Marichromatium purpuratum 984: one gene and its partner. The protein of the gene in region 1 interacts with the protein of each later gene in a pairwise test. Links are inferred from orthologs where the notes say so. Each region holds a gene or a part of one and is shown in the gene's direction. Other genes may lie near its edges. The genes, in order: MARPU_RS02960 and rpe.

What was found.
Region 2: the proteins of MARPU_RS02960 (region 1) and rpe interact in binary tests that used the Escherichia coli proteins (3 or more experiments, as listed by UniProt). The link is inferred for Marichromatium purpuratum 984 from one-to-one orthologs.

Annotation. Positions count from the first base shown.
Region 1 is NZ_CP007031.1:635,495-642,358, reverse strand. The notes cover bases 2,315-5,074. They hold MARPU_RS02960 (adenosine kinase), read left to right. Parts: upstream 2,315-3,079; coding sequence 3,080-4,069; downstream 4,070-5,074. Other genes in these bases: MARPU_RS02950 (glycerate kinase type-2 family protein), read left to right, coding at 4,847-5,074; tsaB (tRNA (adenosine(37)-N6)-threonylcarbamoyltransferase complex dimerization subunit type 1 TsaB), read left to right, coding at 4,161-4,838; MARPU_RS02965 (ribonuclease T2 family protein), read left to right, coding at 2,315-3,005. In the rest of the region: MARPU_RS02980 (NAD(P)H-dependent oxidoreductase), read left to right, coding at 1-203; MARPU_RS02970 (FAD-linked oxidase C-terminal domain-containing protein), read left to right, coding at 483-1,970; more of MARPU_RS02965, read left to right, coding at 2,016-2,314; more of MARPU_RS02950, read left to right, coding at 5,075-6,082; MARPU_RS02945 (SDR family oxidoreductase), read right to left, coding at 6,089-6,864. UniProt on the Escherichia coli protein: Catalyzes the ATP-dependent phosphorylation of fructoselysine to fructoselysine 6-phosphate. Functions in a fructoselysine degradation pathway that allows E.coli to grow on fructoselysine or psicoselysine.
Region 2 is NZ_CP007031.1:345,197-352,142, forward strand. What follows is about bases 2,453-5,294. They hold rpe (ribulose-phosphate 3-epimerase), read left to right. Parts: upstream 2,453-3,448; coding sequence 3,449-4,141; downstream 4,142-5,294. Other genes in these bases: MARPU_RS01575 (hypothetical protein), read left to right, coding at 2,879-3,364; MARPU_RS01585 (phosphoglycolate phosphatase), read left to right, coding at 4,141-4,824; trpE (anthranilate synthase component I), read left to right, coding at 4,966-5,294. Outside these bases: MARPU_RS01560 (PfkB family carbohydrate kinase), read left to right, coding at 1-319; MARPU_RS01565 (NADP(H)-dependent aldo-keto reductase), read right to left, coding at 333-1,364; co-chaperone DjlA, read left to right, coding at 1,538-2,347; more of trpE, read left to right, coding at 5,295-6,465; MARPU_RS01595 (anthranilate synthase component II), read left to right, coding at 6,468-6,946. UniProt on the Escherichia coli protein: Catalyzes the reversible epimerization of D-ribulose 5-phosphate to D-xylulose 5-phosphate.

The DNA of each region.
Region 1 (6,864 bases):
CCTTCGACGACCCCGCGCAATACCTCTCCCGGGGGCAGTCGGTCGACGACCTCTTCCTGCCGATGCACATGACCTTCCGCTTCTTCGGCATGGAGGCGATCGAAACCTTCGTCTGTCACGACGTCATGAAGAACCCGGACATCGAGAACGACCTGATGCGCTTCGACGCCCATCTGGAACAGCACCTGGCGGGATATTCCTGAAACAACGACGGAAAACGACGCGCGGAGCGCGGCGTGCGAGATCATCCGGGGACAGGCAGGACGATGGATGGAGCTGGCGGACGGATTCGAACCGACGACCTACTGATTACAAATCAGTTGCTCTGCCAACTGAGCTACGCCAGCCTTGAGGTAGGGGTGCCGGCACCCAAGAAGGGTGCTGGGGGAGGCGATTCTAGCGCGAAGCGCAGCCGATGCTCAAATGCCGTCGTTCGTCCCGACCGACGGCGCACCATGACACCAGCGCCGAGGAGACCGCCGATGAGTCGGATCCAGCCACCCGGACGCCCGTTCGACGACCCCGAACTGTGCGCCAGCCGCGCCGAACTGGCGCGCGCGCTGCGCACCTTCCTCCCCGCCGAGGCGGTGCTCGCGCGCGAGGAGGAGGTGCGCCCCTACGAGTGCGACGGACTCTCGGTCTATCGCCAGACGCCACTGCTGGTGGTCCTGCCGCGCGATGTCGCCGAGGTGCGGCAGGTGATGCGGCTGTGTCATCAGCGTCGGGTGCCGGTGGTCGCGCGCGGCGCCGGGACCGGACTCTCGGGCGGCGCCCTGCCCTGCGGCGAGGGCATCGTGCTCAGCCTGGCGCGGCTCGACCGCATCCTCGCGCTCGAGCCCGAGGCGCTGCTGGCGCGGGTCCAGCCCGGGGTGCGCAACCTCGCCATCAGCGAGGCGGCGGCCGCCCACGGGCTCTACTACGCCCCCGACCCCTCCAGCCAGATCGCCTGCACCATCGGCGGCAACGTCGCCGAGAACTCGGGCGGGGTGCACTGTCTGAAATACGGCCTGACGGTGCACAACGTGCTCGCGATCAAGCTGGTCAGCGCCGCGGGCGAGCTGATCGAACTCGGCGGCGAGGCGCTCGACGGCCCCGGCTACGACCTGCTCGCGCTCTATATCGGCTCCGAGGGCATGCTCGGGATCACCGTCGAGGTGACGGTACGGCTGCTGCCCCGCCCGCCGCTGGCGCGCGCCCTGCTCGCCGCCTTCGACGACGTCGGCCGCGCCGGCGCGGCGGTGGGCGAGATCATCGCCGCCGGCATCCTCCCGGCGGGGCTGGAGATGATGGACGGTCCGGCGATCCGCGCCGCCGAGGACTTCATCGGCGCCGGCTACCCGGTCGAGGCCGCCGCCATCCTGCTCTGCGAACTCGACGGTACCGAGGCCGAGGTCGCCGCCCAGGTCGAGGCGGTCGAGACCCTGCTCGCGCGCGCCGGCGCCACCGAGGTACGGGTCTCGCGCGACGAGACCGAACGCGCACGCTTCTGGCAGGGGCGCAAGTCGGCCTTCCCCGCCGTCGGCCGGATCTCCCCCGACTACTATTGCATGGACGGCACCATCCCGCGCCGCGCCCTGCCCGAGGTGCTGCGCCGCACCGCCGAGCTGGCCGCCGAGCACGACCTGGCGGTGGCCAACGTGTTCCATGCCGGCGACGGCAATCTACACCCATTGATCCTGTTCGACGCCAACCGTCCCGGCGAACTCGAACGCACCGAGGCGCTCGGCGCCCGTCTGCTCGAGCTGTGCGTCGAGGTCGGCGGCACCATCACCGGCGAGCACGGGGTCGGGGTGGAGAAGCTCGGACAGATGTGCGTACAGTTCAGCGCCCGCGAACTGGCCCAGTTCCACGCGGTAAAATCGGCCTTCGACCCCGCGGGACTGCTCAACCCCGGCAAGGGCGTGCCGACGCCACGACGCTGCTCGGAGTACCGTCAGCTGCCCTCGCCCGCGCACCCGCACCGACATTGATCGGCCCGGCACGCGCCGGGCCCGCGCCAGCGAGGACGTGACCGCATGACCCGAACCCCATCGATCAGACCGCTGCCGACATGGCGCGCGACGGCGGCGCTGCTGCTCGCGCTCGGCGCGCTCGCGCCGCTGCGCGCCGCGCCGCTCTCGGCGACCCTGATCGCCGAACGCGCCTGCCCGGCCACCGTCGCCATCCGTCACGACGCCAACCCCGGGGCGATCCATCTCGACCCGGGCACACGCTACCCGGTGGTCGGTGCCAACCGCCCCGACCAGCCCAGCCACTACCTGCTGCGCCTGCAGGGCGTCGAGCCGTCCCAGCGTTGGGTGGCGCGTGACTGCGGGCGGCTGGTCGAGGTCGCCGACACGGCCACGCCGCCGGCCCCAACCGGCGAGCCGCGCTATCTGCTCGCGGTGAGCTGGCAGCCGGCCTTCTGCGAGCGCCGTGGCCGCGCGCCGGAGTGCCGCGACCAGACCCCGCAACGCTTCGACGCCCGCGCCTTCTCGCTCCACGGGCTGTGGCCACAACCGCGCGACAACGTCTATTGCGACGTCCCGGCGAGGGCGCGGGCGCTGTCGCGCGACGGCGACTGGCAGCAGCTGCCGGCGCTCGCGCTCGCACCCGACACCCGGCGCGAACTCGACCGGGTGATGCCGGGCACGCGCTCGGCGCTGCACCGTCACGAGTGGGTCAAGCACGGCAGCTGCTACGGCGACGACCCCGAGGGCTATTTCGCCGACTCGCTACGGCTGCTCGCCGCGCTCAACGCTTCGCCGGTCCGTGACCTCTTCGTCTCGCGCATCGGCCAGCACCTGCGCGCGAGCGAGGTACGCGCGGCCTTCGACAGGGCCTTCGGCAAGGGCGCGGGCGAGCGGGTGCAACTGGTCTGTCACGACGGCCTGATCAGCGAGCTGCGCCTCGCCCTCAAGGGGCCGATCGAGGCCGGGCACGGGCTCGACGCGCTACTGCGCACCGCACCACCGCGCGCTGCCGGCTGCAAGGGTGGACGTGTCGACCGCGCCGGTCGCGACTGAGCACATCGCCGTCCTGCACCCCCGAGCGACATCTGTACAATGTGCCCCCTCGACTTCAGGAGCACGGAGACACTATGGCCAAGTACGACATCTATGGGATCGGTAACGCACTCGTCGACATGGAATTCGAGGTCGATCCCAACGACCTCGGCATCCTCGGTATCGACAAGGGCGTGATGACCCTGGTCGACGAGCAGCAACAGGCAGCGATCATGGATCACCTCCGTGATCGCCGGCACCAGCGCGGCTCGGGCGGGTCGGCGGCCAACTCAGTGATCGCGCTCGGTCAGTTCGGCGGCACCGGTTTCTACTCCTGCAAGGTCGCCGACGACGAACTCGGTCACTTCTACATGCAGGATCTGGTCGAGGGCGGCATCGACACCAACCTCCACACCAAGAAAGAGGCCGGCGACACCGGCCGCTGCGTGGTGCTGGTCACCCCCGACAGCGACCGCACCATGTGCACCTTCCTCGGCATCACCCAAGGGCTATCGACCGACGAGTTGGTCGAGGACGCGCTGCGCGACTCGCGCTGGTTCTACACCGAGGGCTATCTGGTCACCTCCGACAGCGCCCGCGAGGCGGCCAAGGCGGCCAAGCAGCTCGCCGACGAGGCCGGCGTCAAGACCGCCCTCTCGCTCTCCGACCCCAACATGGTCAAGTTCTTCAAGGACGGCCTGCTGGAGATGATCGGCTCGGGTGTCGACCTGCTGTTCGCCAACGAGTTCGAGGCCATGGGCATGGCCGGCAGCGAAGACCTCGGCGACGCCGTCGCCTATCTCAAGACCCTCAGTCGCAGCTTCGCCATCACCCGCGGCCCACAGGGTGCGCTGGTGTGGGACGGCGCGCAGATGCTCGAGATCGCCCCGGTGCCGGTCGAGGCGGTCGATACCCTCGGTGCCGGCGACATGTTCGCCGGCGCCTTCCTCTATGGTCTCAGCCAGGGCTGGGATCATCAGCGCGCCGGCGATCTGGCCTCGGCCGCTGCGGCGCGACTGGTCACCAGCCTCGGCCCACGTCTGACCACGGAGCAGACCCAGGCGGTGCTGCGCGACTTCGCCTGATCCCGCCCGCCCCGGCCCGCCGGGACCCTGGCCCCGGCGTCATCGCCCGTCCTCGACGGGCACCATCGATCACCCCGGTAACCCCACCATCATGAAGCTCCTCGCGATCGACACCTCAGGTGAGACCTGTTCAGCCGCCCTGCTGCAGGACGGGACCCTGACCCAGCGCCTCGAGACCGCCCCCAGACGCCACGCCGAACTCATCCTGCCGATGATGCAGCAGCTCGTCGACGAGGCCGGACTGCGGCTCGCCGATCTCGACGCGCTCGCCTTCGCGCGTGGACCGGGGTCCTTCACCGGGGTGCGGATCGCCGCCTCGGTGATCCAGGGCGTGGCCTTCGGCGTCGACCAGCCGGTGATCCCGGTCTCGACCCTGGCGGCGATCGCCCAGGGCGCCTACCGCCGCAGCGGTCAGACCCGGCTGCTGGTGGCGCTCGACGCGCGCATGGACGAGGTCTACTGGGGGGCCTTCGAGATCAACGAGGCCGGGCTGGCCGAGGCGCGCGACAGCGAGCGTGTCTGTGCCCCCGAGGCGGTACCAGTGCCGGAGGGCGATGGCTGGTACGGGGTCGGTCCCGGCTGGACGGTCTATCAGTCACGGCTGCGCCCGCAGATCGGCGCGGCGCTCGCCGGGATCCTCGAGGAAGGGGTCTGCGAGGCGCGCGACCTGGCGGTGCTCGCCGAGGCCGAGCACCGGCTCGGTCACGAGGTGGCGCCGGAGCTGGCCATCCCCGTCTATCTGCGCGATCAGGTCACCCGCAAGGGCTGATCCCGGGAATGACCGACGACCAGCGCCTGCTCATCGACTGCTTCATGGCGGCGATCGCAGCCGTCGGCGGCACCCGGGCGGTCACCCGCGCACTGGAGGCGCGCGCGCCGCCTCACCCGGTCGAGCTGTTCGCCATCGGCAAGGCCGCAGCCGCCATGGCCCGAGGCGCCTGTGACACCCTCGGCGCCGAGGCGATCACCGGCGGTCTGCTGATCACCAAGCCCGGACACGTCGACCCGGCCGACTTCCCCCGACTCGATTGCCGTTGCGGCGGCCACCCGCTGCCCGATGCCGGCAGCCTCGCTGCCGGTCAGGCGCTGATCGCGCGGCTCGCCGCGCTGCCCGCCGGGGTCGAGCCACTCTTTCTGATCTCCGGCGGGGCCTCGAGCCTGGTCGAGGTACCGGTCGCCGGGGTCGATCTCGATACCCTGGTGCGGGTCAACGACTGGCTGCTCGCCAGCGGCCAGTCGATCGCGACGATGAATCTGGTGCGCAAGGCGCTCTCGCGGATCAAGGCCGGCGGCCTGCTCGCCGCCTGTCCGGCGTGGCGGACACCCCGGGTGCTGGCGATCTCCGACGTCCCCGGCGACGACCCCGGGGTGATCGGCTCCGGGCTCTTGGTGCCCGAACCGGAGCTGGCGGCCCGCTGCAGCGGGCTGCGCGGGCTGCCCGACTGGCTCGATCGGCTGGTTCGCCACGGACTCGCCGTGCGCCGCGCGCCCACCGGTCCCGGCCCGGAGATCGAGCTGGTGGCCACCGCCGCCCACGCCCGCGCCGCCGCGCTCGCACACGCCCGCACACTCGGGCTCGCGACCTGGCCGCAGCTCCAGCCGCTCGCCGGGGACGCCGCCGTCGCCGGGCAGCGCCTCGCCGAACGGCTCGGGACCACGGCCCCGCCGGGGCTCTATCTGTGGAGCGGCGAGACCACGGTCACGCTGCCGCCCCGCCCCGGACGCGGCGGTCGCAACCAGCACCTCGCGCTAGCCGCGGCCATCGCCCTCGACGGCCGCGACGACGTCACCCTGCTCAGCGCCGGGAGCGACGGCAGCGACGGGCCCACCGAGGACGCCGGGGCGCTGATCGACGGGACGAGCTGCGCGCGAGCACGCCGGCTCGGGCGCGACCCCGCCGAGCACCTCATCGGCGCCGACGCCGGCAGCCTGTTCGCCGCCACCGGCGAGCTGCTGCGCACCGGCCCCACCGATACCAATGTCATGGACCTGGTGCTGGCACTCAGGCGCTGAGACGGATTAGTCCTTGAGATAACCGAGCTGGTCGACGTTGAACGGGGTCGGGGTCAAACCGAGCCGGGCGAAGCTGTCGTTCTCGCTACAGACGTTGCTCTCGAGCAGCATCTGGATCTGGTCGCGACTGATCGGGAACCAGGGATAGCGATCGAACAGCCCGGCCATCGCCCGGACTGCAAACACCGGCGCCGGGACCATCGCCTTCTGCTTGCCGACGGCCGCGGCGATGGTGCCGAGGATCGCCTTCCAGCTCAACCGCTGCGGGCCACACAGGCTGTAGGTCTGGGACTCGGTGCGCGGCTCGCCGAGTGCCAGGGTGAAGGCGCGGGCGACGTCGTCGATATGCACCGGCGCCAGCTCGAAGGCCCCGGCCTGCTGCGGCAGCAGCCCGTCGTAGAACAGCGGCGCCGGGATCGGCGCGCCGATGATGTCCTTGTTGAGCTGTGAGCAGAACTCCATGCGCCCGCGTGGATCGCCGAAGACCACCGAGGGACGGAAGATGGTCCAGGTCAGCCCAGAAGCCTTGAGCGCCTCCTCGGCGGCGAACTTGGTACGTTGATAGGTCGTACCATCGGGTCGCACCCCATTGGCGCTCATGAGCAGGAAACGCCCCACGCCGGCGGCGCGCGCCGCGGCAATGGTGTCGACCACGCCTTGGTGCTGCAGCCCCTCGAAAGTGATGCCACGCGCCGGGAACTCGCGCAGGATGCCGATCAGATAGATCACCGCATCGGCGCCGCGCACGCAGGCATCGAGCGCGGCGCGCTCGGCCAGGGTGC
Region 2 (6,946 bases), 290 kb from region 1 along the record:
GCCGACGCGGGCGCTTGCGACCCTGGCACCGCTGGCGCCGCAGGCCTGCTGGGTGCTCGGCTGGGGCGAGGGCGGTGCCTGGAGCCGGATACCCGGCGCTGCCCCGTGTCATCATCCGGCCTTGCCGCTGGCGCGGGTGGTCGACAGCTTGGGCGCCGGTGACTGTCTCAACGCCGGGGTGATCGACGGTCTGCTGCGTGGGCTTGAGCTTGCGCCGGCGAGCGCGCGGGCGGTGCGACTGGCCGGGTTCAAATGCACCCGGGTCGGCCTCGACGACCTGGTCGGGGCGGCGCTCGCGACCGCTGGCGTGCTCGACTGAGCCCCGTGTCGGCTCAGGGCGAGGGGTTGGGCTGACGGGTCTGGATCGCCTCGATCTCGGCGAGCAGCGCGGCGTCGAGTTCGGTCTCGAGGCTGCCGAGATTGTGTTCGAGCTGCTCGAGTGTGGTGGCGCCGAGGATGGTACTGGTGACGAAGGGGCGGGTGTTGACCCAGGCCAGCGCCATCTGTGCCGGGTCGAGACCGTGGCGGTGGGCGAGGGCGACGTATTCGGCGGTGGCCGCCTCGGCCTGGGGGTTGTTGTAGCGCTTGAAGCGCGAGAAGCGGGTGACGCGCGCTCCGGCCGGGCGCTGGCCGTCGAGGTACTTGCCCGTGAGTACGCCGAAGGCCAGCGGCGAGTAGGCGAGCAGGCCGCAGTCCTCGCGCAGCGCGACCTCCGCGAGGCCGATCTCGAAGGTGCGGTTGAGCAGGTTGTAGGGGTTCTGAATGCTCGCCACCCGGGGCAGGCCGTGCTGCTCGGCCAGTGCCAGGGCGTGCATCAGCCCCCAGGGGGTCTCGTTGGAAAGACCGACATGGCGGATCTTGCCAGCGCGCACCAGCTCGGCGAGCGCCTCCAGGCTCTCGCGCAGTGGCACGCTGTCGTCGATCTCGGCGGCGCTGTAGCCGAGCCGACCGAAGAAGTTGGTCTGCCGGTCCGGCCAGTGCAGCTGGTAGAGATCGATCACATCGGTCTGCAGGCGACGCAGGCTGCCCTCGATGGCGTTGGCGATGTTGTGTCGGTCGAGCCGTCTGGTCAGGTGCGGCAGCCAGTCGGCGGGACCGGCGACCTTGGTGGCGAGCACCATGTCATCACGACAGCCGCGCTGTCTGAGCCAGTTGCCGATATAGGTCTCGGTGCGCCCCTGGGTCTCGCCGCAGGGCGGGACCGGATAGACCTCGGCGGTGTCGATGAGGTTGATCCCGGCGGCGCGGGCGCGGTCGAGCTGGGCGTGTGCCTCGGCCTCGCTGTTCTGTTCGCCGAAGGTCATGGTGCCGAGACAGAGCGCGCTGACCTCGAGGTCGGTGCGGCCGAGTCGTCTGTAGTGCATCTGGGTCTCCTGTGACCGGTGCGAAGTGGTGATCGCATCATCTTAGCAATCCCTCCAAACCGGACGGGTTAGGCCCGCCGCGTCGTGCTAGTCTTGCGAGCCTGCGCCGGCCCCTGGTGTTGGTGGATCCGGCCCGACATCCTGATGTCGCAATCATCATACGGAGTACATGCATGCGCTGGTTCGGTACGGCCGTCGCCGGCGGTCTCGGGTTGGTGTTCGGCGGTCCGCTCGGGGCGCTGTTCGGTGCCGCGCTCGGGCGTGGCGTCGATCGTGGCTGGGGCGGGGTTGGGGGCGAGCGCCTCACCCTGGAACAACGCTCACGCATCCAGCAGAGCCTGTTCGAGGGTGGCTTCCGCATCATGGGGTATCTGGCCAAGGTCGATGGCCGGGTGAGCGAGGGCGAGATCGCCCAGGCCGAGTCGGTGATGACTGAGATGGGGCTGGGTGCGCCGCAGCGTCAGGCGGCGATCGCTCTGTTCAATGCCGGCAAGGCCTCGACGTTTGACCTCTCCGCCGAGGTCGCCGCGCTGCGCGAGGTCATCGCCGGTCGCCGCGTGCTGGCGCGCCCGTTGCTTGAGGTGGCGCTGGCAATGGCCTATGTCGACGGACCGCCGTCGCGGGCGCAGCGTGCCGCGCTCGAGACCATACGCCGGGGGCTCGCGATGTCGGGTGCGGTCTACCGTCGGATCGAGCTGGTGGTCTCGCTGCGTCGCCGTTCGCGCGAGCGCGCCGGAACCTCTTCGGCGGCGGGTGCGGCGCCGCGCCGTCAGCCCGCGCTCGCTGGCGCCTACGCACTGCTCGGCGTGCGCGCCCGGGCGAGCGACGCCGAGGTCAAGCAAGCCTATCGTCGGTTGATGAGCCGGCACCACCCCGACAAGCTGGTCTCGCGAGGGGCGAGCGAGGCGCAGGTCCGTGCCGCCTCGCGGAAGACCCAGGAGATCCGCCGCGCCTACGAGACCATCACCCGCGCCCGCGGGTGAGTGCTGCCGCTTACGCTTGCCAGCCACCAGCCACCAGCCACCAGCCACCAGCCACCAGCCACCAGCCACCAGCCACCAGCCGCCAGCCAACAGCCGCCAGCCATCAGCCACCAGCCACCAGCCACCAGCCGGGAGGATCGAACCGCCAAGCTGCAAAAAGCGCAAAGGTGTTCAAGTTGTCAGCGACCAGCGGCCAGTGGTCGCTGGTCCTCAAGCACTGGCGCCAAGGTGATGACAGGCCGTGCTGCTGCTGAGAACGCACACCCACTGGCGACTGGAGGCTGGTCGCTGGAGGCTCTACCTCTCCTTTGCGCTCTTTGCGGTTTGGCGGTTCGAATCAGCTTCCAGCGATCAGCCTCCAGTAGGCGAGGCTGGTTGCAGATCGGCGCTTGACGGGCAAGACGGTATCTTGGCGGTTCAATCCCCTGGTCGCTGGTGACGGCCCGTCATTGCACCCGTGTGCGGGCTCTGCCTATACTCGGGCGCTCCTGAACGAGATGAGCGATGGTGGTATCGAGGATGCGTGGTGGAGTGAAGTGGTACGGTTTGATCGCGGCGCTGGCGCTGCTCTTTGGCGGCCAGGCGCTCGCCTCCGAGCTTGATCGTGCGCGCGGTGGATTGGACTGGGAAGATGCTCGGCCGGCAGGCCTCGAGGTGTTGCACCAGGAGCATTTCCAAGGGCGTGAGTTCACTATCTGTGTCGATCCGCGCACCGATCCCGTGTTGGGCGATGTGCGTTTCGATCAGCGCATCCTGCGCTTCGTCGACGATCGCCTGGCGGCGATCACCTTCGTCAAGGGCGAGGCCGGACTCGACTGGTATCGCGTGACCCGCGATCAGCTCGAGGCGACCCTCGGCGCGCCCACCCAGGTACTCGATAACCCGGTGTTCGAGCTTTACCAGACCTACTGGCGCGATGCCCACAGCATGGGCTCGCTGGAGTGGGAGGAGGGCGATGTCGAGTACGACGAGCCGTCGAGCGTCTCCTTCACCTTGTCGCCGCCGATGGGGTTCTGAGCCCGCGCGGCGCATCTGTTCGTACCCAGTCGCGTCCCGCTCGGGGCGCGTCGCACAATAACAGCAATCCAGGGGGACCCTGCCATGACCCGAGACCTGATCGCCCCGTCGATCCTCTCGGCCGACTTCGCCCGGCTCGGCGAGGAGGTCGACCAGGTGCTGGCCGCCGGTGCCGACATCGTCCATTTCGATGTCATGGACAATCACTATGTGCCCAATCTCACCATTGGACCCTTGGTGTGCGAGGCGTTGCGCAAGCACGGGGTCGAGGCCCCGATCGACGTGCACCTGATGGTCAAGCCGGTCGATCGCATCATCCCCGACTTCGCCGCCGCCGGTGCGAGCTACATCACCTTCCACCCCGAGGCCAGCGAGCACATCGACCGCAGCCTGCAGCTGATCCGCGATCAGGGCTGCAAGTCGGGGCTGGTGTTCAACCCGGCCACGCCGTTGAGCTATCTCGACTATGTGATGGACAAGGTCGACATGGTGTTGCTGATGTCGGTCAACCCCGGCTTCGGCGGGCAGAGCTTCATCCCCGCGACCCTCGACAAGCTGCGCGAGGCGCGCCGTCGTATCGATGCCAGCGGTCGTGACATCCGTCTCGAGATCGACGGCGGGGTCAAGGTCGACAACATCGCCGAGATCAAGGCCGCCGGCGCCGATACCTTCGTCTCCGGCTCCGGCATCTTCGGTAAGGGCTGCGCCGAGGACCCCAACCGCTACGACACCATCATCGGTCAGATGCGCGAGGCGCTGGCCGGGGTAGAGCGCTGATGGGGCCGCTCCAGCGTCCGCAGATGGTGCTGTGCGATCTCGACGGCACCCTGGTCGACAGCGTCCCCGATCTCGCCTATTGCGTCGACACCATGCTGGCGCGTCTGGGGCGCGCGCCCTGCGGCGAGACGGCGGTACGCAACTGGGTCGGCAACGGGCTCGAGCGGTTGGTGCGTCGCGCCCTAGTCGGCGCGCTCGAGGGTGAGCCCGATCCGCTCGACTTCGATCGCGCCTATCCGATCTTCCTCGAACTCTATGCCGAGTACACCTTCGAGCGCGCCGCCCTCTATCCCGGGGTGCGCGAGGGGCTCGACTTCCTCAAGGCGGCCGGCTATCCGCTTGGGCTGGTGACCAACAAGGCGGCGCGCTTCACCGGGCCGCTGTTGCGTCATCTCGGGCTCTACGAGGACTTCGGCATCATCATCAGCGGCGATACCCTGCCGGCGTGCAAGCCCGATCCGCTGCCGCTGCAGCATGCGGCGCGTCATTTCGGCGCCGAACCGGCCGCCTCGCTGATGATCGGCGACTCGGTGAGCGATGTGCGTGCTGCACGGGCGGCAAAATTCGGTATCATCTGCACCAGCTATGGGTACAATCACGGCCAGGACATCCGCGACAGCGGTCCCGACGCGGTCATCGATTCGCTGACCGAACTGACCGGGATACTGGCCCCGTCCCGCTGAACGCGGGGCGACGACACGGCAAACGGACTCTGACACCTCATGTGGATCGACGCGGCTCGAGTGACGGTAGGGTGGCGATGGCGACGCTAAGTCGCCTTCGTCTGACCCCTATCGTCCAAACTCAGCCGTCAGGAGATCCACATGACTCCCGAGACCTTTTGTGCCCTCGCCGAGCAGGGCTATAACCGCATTCCGCTCGTCAGCGAGGTCCTCGCCGACCTCGAGACCCCGCTGAGCGTCTATCTCAAGCTCGCCGCCGGCGCCAACTCCTATCTCTTCGAGTCCGTCCAGGGCGGCGAGAAATGGGGCCGCTACTCGATCATCGGCCTGCCCTGCCGCACCCTGCTGCGGGTGCGTGGTCACGAGGTCAGCCTGGAGCGCGACGGCGCCGTGATCGAGTCGCACCAGGTCGCCGACCCGCTGGCCTGGATCGAGTCCTATCAGGCCCGTTTCGAGGCCTTCGACGTCGAGGGGTTGCCGCGTTTCACCGGCGGTCTGGTCGGCTATTTCGGTTACGACACCATCCGCTATATCGAGCCCCGGCTCGGCGACTCGCCCAACCCCGATCTGCTCGACACCCCGGACATCCTGCTGATGGTCTCCGACGAGGTGGTGGTATTCGACAACCTCAGCGGTCGGCTCTATATCGTCCTCCATCTCGACCCCACCGCGGGCGACACCCTGGAGTCGGGGCAGGCGCGGATCAATGCGCTCACCGAGCGCATGTGTCGACCGCTGGTGCCGCACCACAGCGGCGAGCGCCGCCGGGTCGACGAGAGCGACTTCGTCTCCGGTTTCACCGAGCAGGGCTTCAAGGACGCGGTCGAGCGGACAAAGGACTACATCCTTGCCGGCGACTGCATGCAGGTGGTGCTCTCGCAGCGGCTGTCGATCCCCTTCAAGGCCCCGCCGCTCGATCTCTACCGGGCGCTGCGCGGGCTCAACCCCTCGCCCTACATGTACTTCCTCGACTTCGGCGAGTTCCAGATCGTCGGCTCCTCGCCCGAGATCCTCACCCGGCTGGAGGACGAGGAGGTGACCGTGCGCCCGATCGCCGGGACGCGCAAGCGCGGCGCCAACGAGGCCGAGGACCAGGCGCTCGAACGCGATCTGCTGAGTGATCCCAAGGAGCTGGCCGAGCACCTTATGCTGATCGACCTCGGGCGCAACGATGCCGGCCGGGTCTCGGAGATCGGCAGCGTACGCCTCACCGACAAGATGGTGATCGAGCGCTACTCGCACGTCATGCACATCGTCTCCAACGTCACCGGGCGGCTGCGCGAGGGGATGAGCGCGATCGACGTACTGCGTGCGACCTTCCCCGCGGGTACCGTCTCCGGGGCGCCGAAGATCCGTGCCATGGAGATCATCGACGAGCTCGAACCGGTCAAGCGCGGGATCTATTCCGGGGCGGTGGGCTATCTCTCCTGGAACGGCAACATGGACACCGCCATCGCCATCCGTACCGCGGTGATCCGCGACGGGACCCTGCACATCCAGGCCGGCGCCGGCATCGTCGCCGATTCCCAGCCCGAGCTGGAGTGGCAGGAGACCATGAACAAGGGACGCGCCATCTTCCGCGCGGTGAGCGCCGCCGAGATGGGCATCGATCGTTACGGCTGCGGGCTGAAGGGGGAATGACCATGTTGCTGATGCTCGACAACTACGACTCCTTCACCTACAACCTGGTGCAGTATTTCGGTGAACTCGGCGCCGAGGTGCGGGTGGTGCGCAACGACGAGTGCACGGTCGACGAGGTGGTGGCGATGCGCCCCGAGCGCATCGTCATCTCCCCCGGGCCCTGCACCCCCAACGAGGCGGGGATCTCGATGGCGCTGATCGACGCCATGGCCGGGCGGGTGCCGATCCTCGGCGTCTGTCTCGGTCACCAGTCGATCGGCCAGGTGTTCGGCGCGCGCATCGTCCGCGCCCGCGAGGTGATGCACGGCAAGACCTCGCCGGTGTACCACCGCGCCTGCGGGGTGTTCGCCGGGCTCGCCGACCCCTTCGTGGCGACCCGCTATCACTCGTTGGTGATCGACCCCGAGAGCCTCCCCGAGTGTCTCGAGGTGACCGCCTGGACGCAGACCGAGGACGGCGCGCTCGATGCGATCATGGGGGT